Regions from separate parts of the Actinospica sp. genome, predicted to be linked through region 2. Evidence: riboswitches for the same ligand, from Rfam matches in the RefSeq annotation. Region 2 holds a riboswitch; each other region holds the start of a gene.
The links. A riboswitch is a leader RNA that binds a small molecule or an ion and turns the genes downstream of it on or off. The one in region 2 is predicted to bind cyclic di-AMP.

Region 1: it holds a riboswitch for cyclic di-AMP, as region 2 does, so the genes downstream of both, VG296_RS28775 (LysM peptidoglycan-binding domain-containing protein) here and VG296_RS06825 (C40 family peptidase) in region 2, are expected to answer to the same signal.
Region 3: it holds a riboswitch for cyclic di-AMP, as region 2 does, so the genes downstream of both, VG296_RS26345 (hypothetical protein) here and VG296_RS06825 (C40 family peptidase) in region 2, are expected to answer to the same signal.
Region 4: it holds a riboswitch for cyclic di-AMP, as region 2 does, so the genes downstream of both, VG296_RS16250 (transglycosylase family protein) here and VG296_RS06825 (C40 family peptidase) in region 2, are expected to answer to the same signal.

What each region holds. Positions count from the first base shown of each region.
Region 1 is NZ_DASZKT010000257.1:24,562-27,761, reverse strand. Features, by position in the region: gene VG296_RS28785 (metal-dependent phosphohydrolase) at 1-210, opposite strand, end outside; gene VG296_RS28780 (alpha/beta hydrolase) at 207-1,172, opposite strand; cyclic di-AMP (ydaO/yuaA leader) riboswitch at 1,466-1,617, shown strand; gene VG296_RS28775 (LysM peptidoglycan-binding domain-containing protein) at 1,624-2,655, shown strand; gene VG296_RS28770 (O-methyltransferase) at 2,779-3,200, shown strand, end outside.
Region 2 is NZ_DASZKT010000043.1:12,996-16,195, reverse strand. Features, by position in the region: gene pcrA (DNA helicase PcrA) at 1-53, opposite strand, end outside; gene VG296_RS06830 (hypothetical protein) at 190-1,083, shown strand; cyclic di-AMP (ydaO/yuaA leader) riboswitch at 1,524-1,682, shown strand; gene VG296_RS06825 (C40 family peptidase) at 1,686-2,699, shown strand; gene VG296_RS06820 (ABC transporter ATP-binding protein) at 2,935-3,200, opposite strand, start outside.
Region 3 is NZ_DASZKT010000230.1:21,336-24,535, reverse strand. Features, by position in the region: cyclic di-AMP (ydaO/yuaA leader) riboswitch at 175-334, shown strand; gene VG296_RS26355 (hypothetical protein) at 360-923, opposite strand; gene VG296_RS26350 (hypothetical protein) at 889-1,224, shown strand; cyclic di-AMP (ydaO/yuaA leader) riboswitch at 1,376-1,576, shown strand; gene VG296_RS26345 (hypothetical protein) at 1,587-2,420, shown strand; gene VG296_RS26340 (GNAT family N-acetyltransferase) at 2,524-2,964, shown strand; gene VG296_RS26335 (amidohydrolase) at 2,965-3,200, opposite strand, start outside.
Region 4 is NZ_DASZKT010000129.1:24,470-27,669, reverse strand. Features, by position in the region: gene prmC (peptide chain release factor N(5)-glutamine methyltransferase) at 1-184, shown strand, start outside; gene VG296_RS16255 (L-threonylcarbamoyladenylate synthase) at 242-883, shown strand; gene VG296_RS16250 (transglycosylase family protein) at 956-1,669, opposite strand; cyclic di-AMP (ydaO/yuaA leader) riboswitch at 1,678-1,887, opposite strand; gene glyA (serine hydroxymethyltransferase) at 2,250-3,200, shown strand, end outside.

The DNA of each region.
Region 1 (3,200 bases), on a different contig from region 2:
GGCGTCCGCGTCCTCGGCCTCATCCGCGAGTTCGTCGACGATGTCGAGCACTTCTGTCAGATGCCTGACATTGTGATACGCGCGGTGCGACTCCTCGTAGAGCGTGACGAGGTCGTGGCACGCGCGGACGGCCGATTCGTCGGCAATTCCGTCAGTCGTCTCGCCGGCCGAGGCGTTCAGAGCCGCGAGCCAGCGTTCGACGAGAGTCAAGATGAAACTCTCCGGGGTTCGTCACCCGCGGAGGTGGGGAACGGCAGGACCTCGACCAGTGCGTCCGGCGCCTCGTCCGGAATCCAGTGGCTGACGCCGCCGAGCTCGACGAAGCGGTACGGGCCCGCGACGTGCGTCACGCAGCGCTCGGCGGCGTCGCGGGAGATCGCGATATCCCCGGTGGACCAGACGAAGACGACCGGCGCCTCGATCGGCGGCACGGACGTGCCCTCGCCGAACTTGGCCGCGCGGTACCAGTTGAGGGCGCCGCGCAATGCCTTGGGCTCGCCGAGCACGGAGAGATGCGGCTCGATCGCCGAATCGGACAAAGGGTGATACATGCCCCGCAGCCGTCGGGCGTTTTCCTCCAATAGGACCGGGATGGCCTTATCCGGGTCACGGAAAAGATAGACATATTCGGACATTTTCCGCTGCTCCGCGCTCTCCCCCAATGCCTCGGCGAAAGCGGCCGGATGCGGCACCGAAATGGCGGTGAGAGTGCGCACGCGCTCGGGGTAGCGGGCCGCGAGGTACCAGGCGACCATCGCTCCCCAGTCGTGGCCCACGAGGTCGACGTGTTCAATCCCACACGCGTCGAGCAGACCGATCATGTCGGCGGCCAGCGCCGGCAGCGCATAAGCGGCCGGGTCGGTCGGCCGCGCTCCCGGGGAGTATCCGCGCTGGTCGGGGGCGAGCAGCCGGAGCGGAGCATGGGCTGCGGCGAGCCGGGCCGCGACGGCGTCGTACGCGCGGTGGGTCTGCGGAAAGCCGTGCAGCAGCAGGACCGGCCGACCGCCGGGCACGCCCTGTTCGGCCACGTCGAAGATCAGGTCGCGGACCGGGACCCGGCTGATCCGCCAGCCGCCGCCCGCGCCGACACCGTCGTGTCCGGAATCCTCACCCGCTCCGCCGGCCGCCGCCGTGGTGAGGTGATCGTCGCCCTGCGTGTTGAACTCCGTCACGGGAGCCGCCCTCTCGCCCTTGATCCGCCGCCGCTTCGCCGTCCTCAGACGACGATACGCCACGGCACCGGGGCGCCGAATAGATCATGCTCAGTCAGCTGACGCGGCGTCAATTCCGCTGAATTGTCCGAATTATTCATGAATATCGAAGTCTGCCCTCAGTGATTTGCGGAGTCGGTTGACCACCCTCCGCATCGTTATCGTTCGGTGACATCTCTGGCTCGAAACCGGGGTCCGTTTTGGCCTAGTGTGCTCATCCAGTTGCTGGTGTTCAGTTACGAATTTCCGTAGCGGCAGCAACACCGCCGAGTTCACGCGGGCCCTGATGCGGCCCGCGAGGAGCCGGGGACCCAATCCCCCTGGGGTGAATCCGCGTCCGCGCGGTAGGGCGACCTCTTGCGCCCGAACCCGTCAGCTAACCCGGTAGGCGGCCAAAGAGGAAAGAGCAAGCATGTCTTCGCACCGCAAGCCCCGGCTTTTCGGCGCCCGAAAGCGGGCCCGGACCGTCACGCTGTGTGCCGCCACCTTCGGCGCCGCCGCAATGCCCGCCCTGGCCCAGGCCGCGACCAGCGGTTCCGCCGCCACCACGACGGTGGCCGTGCACCCGAAGTCCACCATCCACGTGGCAGGCGCGGCCCTGCGCGCCGCCGCGCTGCAGGCGGCCAAGGCCTCCACCAGCACCGGCACCGTCGTGGCCGTCTCGGACACCGTCAAGACCTCGGCGTCCAAGACCGCTTCGTCCACCACGTCGTCCTCGTCCTCGTCTTCGAGCGACAAGAGCTACACCGTGGTCTCCGGCGACACCCTCTCCGGCATCGCCGAGCGCGCGCTGGGCAACGGTGACGACTACCCCGAGCTGTTCACGCTGAACAAGGACCGCTCCGAGCCGAACGGCGGGACGTTCACCGACCCGAACCTGATCGTCACCGGCTGGACCATCGAGCTGCCGGCGGACTCGAAGTCGGCGGAGTCGAGCACCTCCGGCTCGTCGAGCTCGAGCTCCGACTCCGGCTCAAGCAGCTCCTCGTCGGACAGCTCCGGCAGCTCGTCGAGCGCGACGAACTCGTCCAGCTCCTCGGCGGACTCGGCCTCGTCCGGCTCCTCGTCGTCGTCCTCGTCCTCTTCGTCCAGCTCGTACGCGGACAACCTGGACGGCTGGATCAACGAGGCGGTCTCGATACTCAGCCAGCACGGCTACTCCGTGTCGTACAACGCGATCTACGAGACCGCGATGAACGAGTCGAGCGGCAACCCGGGCGCGCAGAACAACTCGGACTCCAACGCCGCCGCGGGCAACCCGTCGGAGGGTCTGATGCAGACCACGCAGACCACCTTCGACGCGTACGCGCTCTCCGGCTACACCGACATCTGGGACCCGGTCAGCAACATCATCGCGGCCGCGATCTACGCGCAGGACACCTACGGCGGTCTGGACACCGTCGTGGCCGATCGCTGCGGCGGCTCCTGCTGGTACGGCTACTAAGCCATACAGCTGAAGGCCGGATAGCTGATTCATCGCGGTACGCGACGAGGTCCCGGGCGTCACCCTCTCCCGATGCCCGGGGCTTCGTCGCGTACCGCGGTGCGCTGTTATATACCTGGTCGCATGGCGATGAACGGCACCGCCGCGCACGAGGGCCTCGCGGCGGCCGGCGAACTTCCGGCGTTGGTGGGCGCGGCCGTGGCGCTGGCCCGCGAATCCGGGTTCGCATACAGCTCGCTGCCCGAGCACGGCGAACTGCTCCGAGTCCTGGCACGCGGCGTCGGTCCGGGCGTGATCGGCGAGACGGGGACCGGCTGCGGCGTCGGCCTGGCCTGGCTGGCGAGTGCCGCGCACCCGAACGCTCGCATCATCAGCGTCGAGCACGACGCGGAACGCGCGAGCCGGGTAGCAGAGCTCTTCCACGACGTGCCACAGGTCGGCATTCTGCGAGGCGACTGGCTCGAGCTCCGCGGATACGGGCCCTTCGACCTGCTCGCGCTCGACGGCGGCGGTCAGGGTAAGGGCACTGATCCCGCGATCGAGCC
Region 2 (3,200 bases):
GCGGGGGCGGGCGGCTTGGGCAGGTCGAACAGGGGGGTCTCGTAACCGCTCATCGGACCCGAGTCTAGAACCGTCCGCCGACAATCGCGGTCCCCGTGAGTTCGGTCACAGGCCGTGCGGGCGCGGACGGTCCGGCGGCGTGATTTGCATTACGGTTGAATAACGAGAACGTCTGATCCCAGGGGATGCATGAGCGAGCGCGAGGACGAGGCACGAGACGAGCAGGAAACCCTGGCAAAGAAGCCGCGACTGAATCTGACCACCAGTCAGGTCGCGGCTTCTGCGTTGGCGGCCTGCTCCGCCTCGGTCGTCGCCTCGTACCTCGGTGTGGCGGGCACGGTCATCGGGGCCGCGGTCGGTTCGGTGGTCGCGACCACGGGCGCGGCGATCTGGGGGCACGTGTTCCGCACCGGCGGGCACAAGATCAAGCAGACGCTGCTGGTGAACGGCGAGTTCATCGAGGTCGAGGTCGACGAGGAGGCGGCCGGGGGCGAGACCGCCGAGGAGTCCGACGCGACCGCGAAGGTCCCCGCCGGACGTTTCTACGGTGCGAACGCGGCGGAGCCGTGGACCCCCAAGGAGGCCACGGCCGAGACCCGGGTCATCCGCGAGGACACGAAGCTGATCCTGCCGCCGGGCATCGACGCCGAGCGGACTCAGCTGATCGCGCCCGCCGAGGCGGCCGAGAAGCCGTCTCGCCTCGCGCGGATCCTCAGATACCGCAAGCCGATGGGCATCGCCGCCGCGATCGTCGCCGTGTTCAGCGTGGCGATCGTCGTCGGCATCTTCGCCGGCGCCCCGGTGCGCAGCGCGGGCTCGTCCACCACGCCGTCCACCACCACGACGACCACCGTGACCGAGACGACGCACGGCGCGGCGAACGACGGCTCGTCGGCGTCCGCGGACTCGACGGGGTCGAAGAGCTCCGGTGCCACGGCGTCGTCCTCGGCATCGTCGTCGAATTCTGCGACGTCCTCGGCGAGCCCCTCGACGTCCCCGAGCGCCGCCGGGTCGACCAAGTCCACCGGCACGGCCTCCGGCTCGCCGCAGGCAGGCGGCGCGACGAGCACCGGCTCCCCCTGACGAACCCGGACCGCGACAGCGTGTTGACCGGCGGGTATCAGAGCGTGCACACTATCCGGGCCTCATGAGAATGAGAGCCTTCGAGATCTTGCCGACAGCCCGTCGGCAAGATCTCTCCCCCGTGGAGCATCACGAAACGGCTCGGCCACCGAGCCGTTTCGTCCGTTTCGCCCACCCGGCAAAACGGTCAGAGCACGCCAGACGCGCACTATTCTCCGGGTCCCGTCGGCTCGCGAATGGCCACGGATCGATCACGACACGGGCAAAGAGACGTTAAAGAGCGGGGCCGAAAAATCGAAGCCCCGCAACCGGATCGCTAGAGTCCACACCCAGATACCGCCCCACGCGGGGTCGCCAGACCCCCGGCGGATATCCGCGCCGAGTCCAATCGGCGGGCCCCACCACCGGGCCGTGCACCGCGAACACCGCGGGACGCGGACGGAACGGGACCGCCGCGGAGCCGGGGACCCACCCGCAAGCACCGGGGTGAATCACCGCGCCCGACCGGTTCGCAGCCGCGAACCGCGAAGGCAAGGTGTAGGGCGACTTTTCCCGCCCGAACCCGTCAGCTAACCCGGTAGGCGCCACCGGAAGAGGAACGCATGCCGTCTCATCGCGCCCCGAAACTCTCGACGCGAAAGGCCTCGGCTGTAGCCCTGGTCGGCGTAGCCGCCGGCTCCACCCTGCTGATGCAGGGCAGCGCGCACGCCGAGACCCTGACGCAGGCCAAGGCCGATTACAACCAGAAGATGCAGCAGTCGGAGGCCGCCACCGAGGCCTACAACGCCGCCACCGAGCAGGCCGCGACGCTGCAGACGAAGGTGAACGCCCTCCAGGCGCAGATCTCCAGCGCCACCGCCGAGATGAGCTCGCTGCAGCGCACGATGGGCCTGCAGGCCGCACAGCAGTACGAGAGCGCCGGGATGTCCTCGACCCTGGAACTCGCGCTGGAGTCCAGCCCGGAGACCTACCTCAACAAGGCGCTGGCCAGCAACGAGATCTCGCAGAAGGAAGCCCAGCTGCTCAAGGAGCTGGCCACCGCCAAGTCGCAGGTCGCCGCCGACCAGAAGCTCGCCCAGACGGAGCTGACCCAGCAGCAGGCGGCCGTGAACACGGCGAAGAAGCAGAAGACCTCCGCGCTGTCCGCGACCGCCCAGGCGAAGTCCGTGATCAGCACCCTGAGCGCGGCGCAGCAGCAGACGATCGTCTCCGGCGGCGGCAGCACGTCGAACACCGTGACGGCGGTCGCCCCGAACTCCCGCGCCGCGATAGCCGTGGCGTACGCGAAGTCGAAGCTCGGTGACGAGTACGTCTACGCCGCCTCCGGCCCCTCCACGTTCGACTGCTCCGGACTGACGATGGAGGCGTGGGCCGCCGCGGGCGTCTCGCTGCCGCACAACGCCGCCGAGCAGATGAGCGTCACGACGTCCGTCAGCGAGTCCTCCGCCGAGCCCGGCGACCTGGTCTTCTTCTTCGACAGCCCCGGCTACGTCGGCCACGTCGGCATCTACATCGGTGACGGCATGGTCATCGACGCACCGCACACCGGAGCGACGGTCCGCGAGATCTCGCTGTCCAACATCGGCATGCAGGTCGCCGGCTTCGGCCGCCCGTAGCCTCCTGCCACGCAAGAACACCTCAGGCCATGTGACCTGGCGGCGTTCTCTACCCCCTCCCCCTCGTGAGGGCGCTGCCATCGAGCGCCCGGATCGCCGGGGCGACGTGAGCCGCAACCTCTCCCCCTTGTGCGGCAAGCGGAGCCCAACCCACCGGCGATCCGGGCGCTAATACTTTTCCCCGGACCTCGACCTCGGCCTAGATCTCGGACTGGATCTCGGCCTGGATCTCGACCTAGAGCGCCGCGGCGCCCTCCGAGCTCGCGTGCATGAAGCTGTTCCACAGTCGCGCGTACGGTCCGTCCGCGGCGAGCAGGTCGTCGTGCGTGCCGTCCTCGACGATGAGGCCGCCGTCGAGGACGAGGATGCGGTCGGCGCGGGCCGCGGTGGTGAGGCGGTGCGCGACGACGAGGGTGGTGCGGGCGCGGGAGACCTCGTCCATGGCGCGGGTCACGGCCGCCTCGCTGGCCAGGTCGAGGGACGCGGTCGCCTCGTCGAGCA
Region 3 (3,200 bases), on a different contig from region 2:
TACCAGACGGTCGCGGACGGCAGTCGCCCATCCACTGTTGGTTAGCCGGATCTCACGCCGAGTCAAGCTTGTGGCAACTTCGAGACGAATCGGTGACATGCGCCGGGTCGATCTGTTAGGTTCTGGCCTCAGCGCAGCCGGCGGACGTCGCGAACCCGCGACACCGGACGCGCCCGCCGAGTCCCCGCGAGGGGAGCCGGGGACCCAACTCACCAGGTCCAGGCCTGGGAATCCCCGGGGTGAATCGGCCGCGTCCCACCCATCGGGGCAAGGCCGTAGGGCGACCTTCTTCCGCCCGAACCCGTCAGCTAACCCGGTAGGCGGCCGAAGGAGAGGGCCGTTCAACCGACCGTGGGCAGTCACAGCGCCAAACACAGCCGCAAATCGCCGATCGTCCGTTCCGACGCCAGCCAGTCCTGGACCCGGAAGTACCCGGCGATAACCGTCGCGGCACTCGCGGGAACCGTGGTCGGCGCGCCGGGCGGCGTGGCCGCGGCGATGACGATCAGCGGGCACGCTCCGAGCAGCGCCCCCCACCCGGCGACCGCGGACGCGGTGCCGGTCCAGGCCACGACGGCGAGCGCGCAGCCCAGCGCCGCGCAGACCACGACGGTGCCTAAGGCGACCTCGGTGAAGATATCCGCCTCGGCGAAGGCCTCCGCCAGCGCCTCGGCGTCGGCGTCCGCCTCGGCTTCCGCCTCCGCGTCGGCCAGCGCGAGCGCGAGTGCGAAGGCCTCGGCGAGCCCGACGTCCTCGAACCCGTACGCGTCGGTCACCTGGGGCCAGCTCGAGCCGGTGGCCGAGTACGGATCGCAGAACACGTTCACGCCGAGCACCGACCAGTGGGAGAACGCCCGGGCGATAGTCCAGGTGGCCGAGAAGCGCGGCATGCCGCTGTACGCGGCGGTCGTCGCCGTGGCCACCTCGATACAGGAGTCCCAGCTGATCAACCTCACCTCCGCGACCAACGCGGACTCGGTGGGCCTGTTCCAGCAGCGGCCCTCGCAGGGCTGGGGCACCTACGACGAGCTGACCACCCCCTCGTACGCCGCGAACGCCTTCCTGGCCGCGCTCGAGGCGGACGCGCCGGACTACCAGAGCATCTACCTCTGGGAGGCCGCGCAGGACGTGCAGCGCTCCGGGTATCCGACCGCTTACGCACAGTGGCAGAAGCAGGCCACGACGATGGTGTACGACATCGTCAACGGGCAGGCGCCCAGCTGACCGAACCGCCGGAAACTCATGAATTTCTCGGCAGAGCGTGGCCCATCGGTCACGCTCTGTCCGTTTTGCATACGATTTGTGACAAGTCGCGACAAGGTATGTATGGTCGTTTCTTGTGCGACCGGCTGACGCCGTGGAATCCGTCCGGCACCGGTCGCACCCGCCGAGTCCCCGCGAGGGGAGCCGGGGACCCAATGTTCGCCGCGTCGCAGCGGTGGTCCCCGGGGTGAATCGGTCCCTGGGTGCACATCGTGATCAGAGTATGACTCCACGTGCATGAAGGACCGTAGGGCGAACCTCACCTTCCGCCCGAACCCGACAGCTAACCCGGTAGGCGGCCGAAGGAGAGGCTGTCTACACCCGTGTCGTTCCGTCATGCCCGCGCGCTCAAGCGCGTCAAGATCCACCACGTCCCCGCGATCGGTCTGGCGCTCGCCGCCACGGCCCTCACCATCGCCACCCCGCTCACCGCCTCCGCGGACTCGACGCGGCACACCGCCGCGTCCTCCGTGAAGAGCGTCGTCGCGCAGCATGCGACGGCCGCCAAGAAGAGCTCGGCCGCCGCCAAGACGAGCACCGCCGCGAAGAGCACCGCGGCCGCGGCCAAGACCTCCGCGACCACGAGCAACGCGTCCAAGTCCACCGCGTCCAAGCCCACCGCGGCGAAGACCACCACGACGAGCACCGCGGCCAAGAGCACGGCCGCGGCCGCGGCCCCCGCGGCGAAGAGCGCGACGACGGTGTCTTCGAAGCCTTACGCGGGCGTGGGCTACTCGGACCTCGAGCCGACCGGCATCGAGGGCTCGCAGCAGCGCTTCAGCCCGGACTCCGACCAGTGGAACAACGCCACCTCGATCGTGCAGGCCGCCAAGGACCTGAACATGTCGGCGTACGCCGCGACCATAGCCGTGGCCACGGCCATGCAGGAGTCCTCGCTGCACAACCTGACCACCGCGACAAACGCCGACTCGCTGGGCCTTTTCCAGCAGCGTCCGTCGATGGGCTGGGGCTCCGCGTCCGAGCTGACCGACCCGGCGTACGCGTCGAAGGCGTTCCTCAGGGAACTGCCGTCGGACTACCAGAACATGAACCTGTCCGACGCCGCGCAGTCCGTGCAGCGCTCCTTCGACGGCTCGCTGTACTCGCAGTGGGAGAGTCAGGCCGCGTACATGGTGCACACCATCGCGAACTCCTGATCCCCTTCTCCCCCGCACACCGGGCTCCGCGGCCGCCGCGGAGCCCGGTTCTTTAACCTCCTCATAGCGACTAAGTGCAGCTCAGTGCGCTAGTCTCCCGGTCATGGCAGATTGGGAGTTGCGCCCCGCCGAAGATGCGGACGTTGAGCCGATCGCGGAGTTACGCGCGGTGACGATGCGTGCGGATCTCGAGCGGATCGGCCGCTTCGACCCCGATCGCGTGCGCCAGCGGCTACGCAACGGATTCGCCGCCGAGCACACCTGGGTGATCGAGGTCGAGGGCGAGTTCGCCGGCTGTATCGCGCTTCGTCCGGATATCGACGCACACTGGCTCGAGCACTTCTATCTGGACCCGCGCCGGCAGGGCAAGGGCATCGGCTCGGCCGTGCTCAGCAGGCTGCTCGAGCGCTGCGACCGCGAACACCTCGTCGTCCGCGTCAATGTCCTGCACGGGAGCCCGGCGCGACGGCTGTACGAGCGGCATGGATTCACCGTCGTCACCGAGACTCCCGTGGACATCTTCATGCTGCGTACGCCCCGCTGATCAGCGTTCGTACACCAAGGCGCCGCCGACGTACGTGGCGGCCACGCGCGTCTCGTGGATCGCCCCGCTCGGCCCGTCGAAGGGGTCGCGGTCGAGTACGGCCAGGTCGGCGAGCATCCCGGGGGCGATGCGCCCGGTGTTGTCGAGATGGTTCACGTACGCGGTCCCCGCGGTGTAGGCCGTGAGCGCTTCGCTGAGGCTGAGCCGCTGATCCGGGGTGAGCGGCGCGCCGCCCT
Region 4 (3,200 bases), on a different contig from region 2:
GCGGGCCGCGCACCGTCTGCTGCAGGCCGGGCGCTGGCTGGCCGTGGAGCACTCGGATCAGCAGGGCGGCGCGGTGCAGCGGATCTTCCTGGAGGAGTACGGCTGGGTGGAGGCGGGCGACCACCGCGACCTGACCGGCCGACCGCGATTCTTCACCGCCCGTAAGGACGGTCCCCGCAATTGACCTGACTCGACGTCAGGTGCGAAATTACTTCCTCGATTCCTGGAGGCTGTGAGTACCGTGAGCCGCCGCTACGACTGCGCCGAACCGGACCAGCGGGCGGTCGGCCTGCGCGAGGCCGCCTCGACGATCCGCCGGAGTGACCTGATCGTGCTGCCGACCGACACCGTGTACGGCATCGGCGCCGATGCCTTCTCCAGCAGCGGGATCGCCGCGCTGCTGGCGGCCAAGGGCCGCGGCCGGGACATGCCGGTGCCGGTGCTGGTCGGTTCGCCGAGCACGCTGCACGGCCTGGTGTCGAAGTTCCCGGAGAACGGCTGGGACCTGGTGGACGCGTTCTGGCCGGGCGCGCTGACCATCGTGGCGCGGCACCAGCCGTCGCTGCAATGGGACCTCGGCGACGCGCGCGGCACCGTCGCGCTGCGGATGCCGCTGCACCCGGTGGCCATCGAACTGCTGATGCAGACCGGCCCGCTCGGGGTCTCCTCGGCGAACAAGACCGGGCACGCGCCGGCGACCACCGCCTCCGAGGCGCAGGATCAGCTCGGCACCGCCGTGGACGTGTACCTGGACGGCGGACAGACCGCGGACAATGTGCCCTCCTCGATCGTGGATCTCACCGGCGAGGCGCCGAAACTGCTCAGAGAGGGCGCGCTCACTTTCGAGGAGATCGCCAAGGTGGCCACGAATCTGACGCGCTGAATTCTTTTATTCAGGCAGGCCGAAATCCCGGACGCAGCGAATGCGTCCGGGATTTCGGGTTATTGCTTAACCTCAGCCGAGGTTGAGGACCTGGCCCGGGAAGATCAGGTTCGGGTTCGAGCCGATGGTCGACTCGTTGTTGGTGTACAGCGAGTGCCAGTCGGAGACGCCCTCCTTGGCGGCGATGCCCGAGAGGGTGTCGCCGGACTGCACGGTGTAGCTGCCGCTCTTCGAGCTGGAGCTCGAGGAGGAGGACGAGGCGGCCGGGGTGGAGCTCGAGTCCGAGGAGCTGGTGTTGCTCGAGGTGGACGAGCTGTTGTCCGAGGTGGACGGGGTGGAGCTCGTGTCCGTGGACGACGAGGTGCTCGAGGAGCTGGAGCTGTCCGAGGAGGACGAGCCCGAGGTGTTGGTGCCGGTGTAGGTGGTGGAGCTGCCCGCGTTGGCGCCGCACACCGGCCACGCGCCGATGCCCTGGCCGGCCAGGACGGCCTCGGCCACGGTGATCTGGTCGGCCTCGGAGGCCAGGTTGGCGGACGCGGCGTACTGGTCGCCGCCGTAGGCGTCCCAGGTGGACTGGGTGAACTGCAGGCCGCCGTAGAAGCCGTTGCCGGTGTCCGCGGCCCAGTTGCCGGAGGACTCGCAGTTCGCGATGGCGGTCCAGTTCACGGAGTCGGCGGACGCGGTGCCGGCCAGGGCGACCGGAATGGCGATCGCGGCGCCGGCGATGGCGGCGGTGGCTACGGCGCGGCGGGTGAAGGACTTGGAGGCAAGAGCGTGCTTGGGCATGCTGAAGTCGTTTTCCTCTCCCACGCCTGCGAAGTGAGCTGTCGGATTCGGGCCGGAAAGTAGCCCTACCTCCGAAGACCACAGTCCCCGGTCGGATTCACCCCGAGCCGTTGCGAACGGAGAATCTCCCGTCGCCCCGGCGAAGTTTGGTTCCTCCGCTCCAGCCCTCAAGGGTTTTGGTTGCCGTGATCGGAGGGCTGGATTAGGCGTTCTCGATCACGGTGCCCGGTATGCCGGGCGTCTTCGACGGTAAACAGTTCTTCAGCAGGATTTCAAATTAAACGTACGTGGGCAGGATCACATCAACTGGCAGTGATAACAATATAACTCTACGTATCAAATTAATCATCATTTATCACGGAGAGTGTATCGGTAATGCCTGACAAGTAGTGTGACTCTTTCGGCGTGTCCGGAGAGCGATCGTCCGGTCACCCGGCGCGCGCGGCGGTTCGTGAGCCCGCCGTGAAGCAGACACGCGAGATCCTCGGCCCCGTCCTAGTGCCAGATCCCGGAACCGCACCTACTGTGGACTGGTAACCGCACGGATCCCCCGGTTTCCCTCCCTAGGAGCGTGGTCCTGATGGCCGCCGTCGCCGCTCCCGCCCACGCGACGCCGCACGCCGCGGCGCCCTTCTACGGTCCGGACTTCGCCGCCCTGGTCCGCACGGACCCGCAGGTGGCCGGCATCGTCCTGGACGAGCTGGAACGCCAGCGGGGCAGCCTCCAGCTGATCGCGAGTGAGAACCCGACCTCGCCCGCGGTGCTGGCCGCGCTCGGCTCCGTGCTCTCCAACAAATACGCCGAGGGCTACCCCGGCCGGCGCTACTACGGCGGCTGCGCCGAGGTGGACCGGGCCGAGCGGCTCGCGATCGAGCGGGCCAGGGAGCTGTTCGGCGCCGAGCACGCCAACGTCCAGCCGCACTCCGGCGCCTCGGCCAACCTCGCGGTCTACGCGGCGCTGCTGCATCCCGGCGACCGCGTGCTGGCGATGGCCCTGCCGCACGGCGGGCACCTCACCCACGGCTCGCCGGGCAACTTCTCCGGCACCTGGTTCCAGGCCATCGGCTACCCCGTGCGCGAGGACAACGAGCTGATCGACTACGACCGGGTGCACGAGCTGGCCCGGGCGCACCGGCCGCGGCTGATCATCTGCGGCGCCACCGCGTACCCCCGGCTGATCGACTTCGCCGCCTTCCGGCGGATCGCGGACGAGGTGGGCGCCTATCTCCTGGTGGACGCCGCGCACATCGCCGGCCTGGTCGCCGGGGGAGCGGTGCCCTCGCCGGTGCCGTACGCCGACGTGGTGACCATCGCCACGCATAAGACACTGCGCGGTCCCCGCGGCGGCGCGATCCTGTGCAAGGCCGGACTGGCCGACGCGATCGACCGCGCCGTGTTCCCCTTCGCGCAGGGTGGTCCGCTGATGCACGCGGTAGCGGCCAAGGCGGTGGCCTTCGGCGAGGCGGCCACGCCCGAGTTCGCCGCGTACAGCAAGCAGGTCGTGGTCAACTGCCAGGCGCTCACCTCGGCG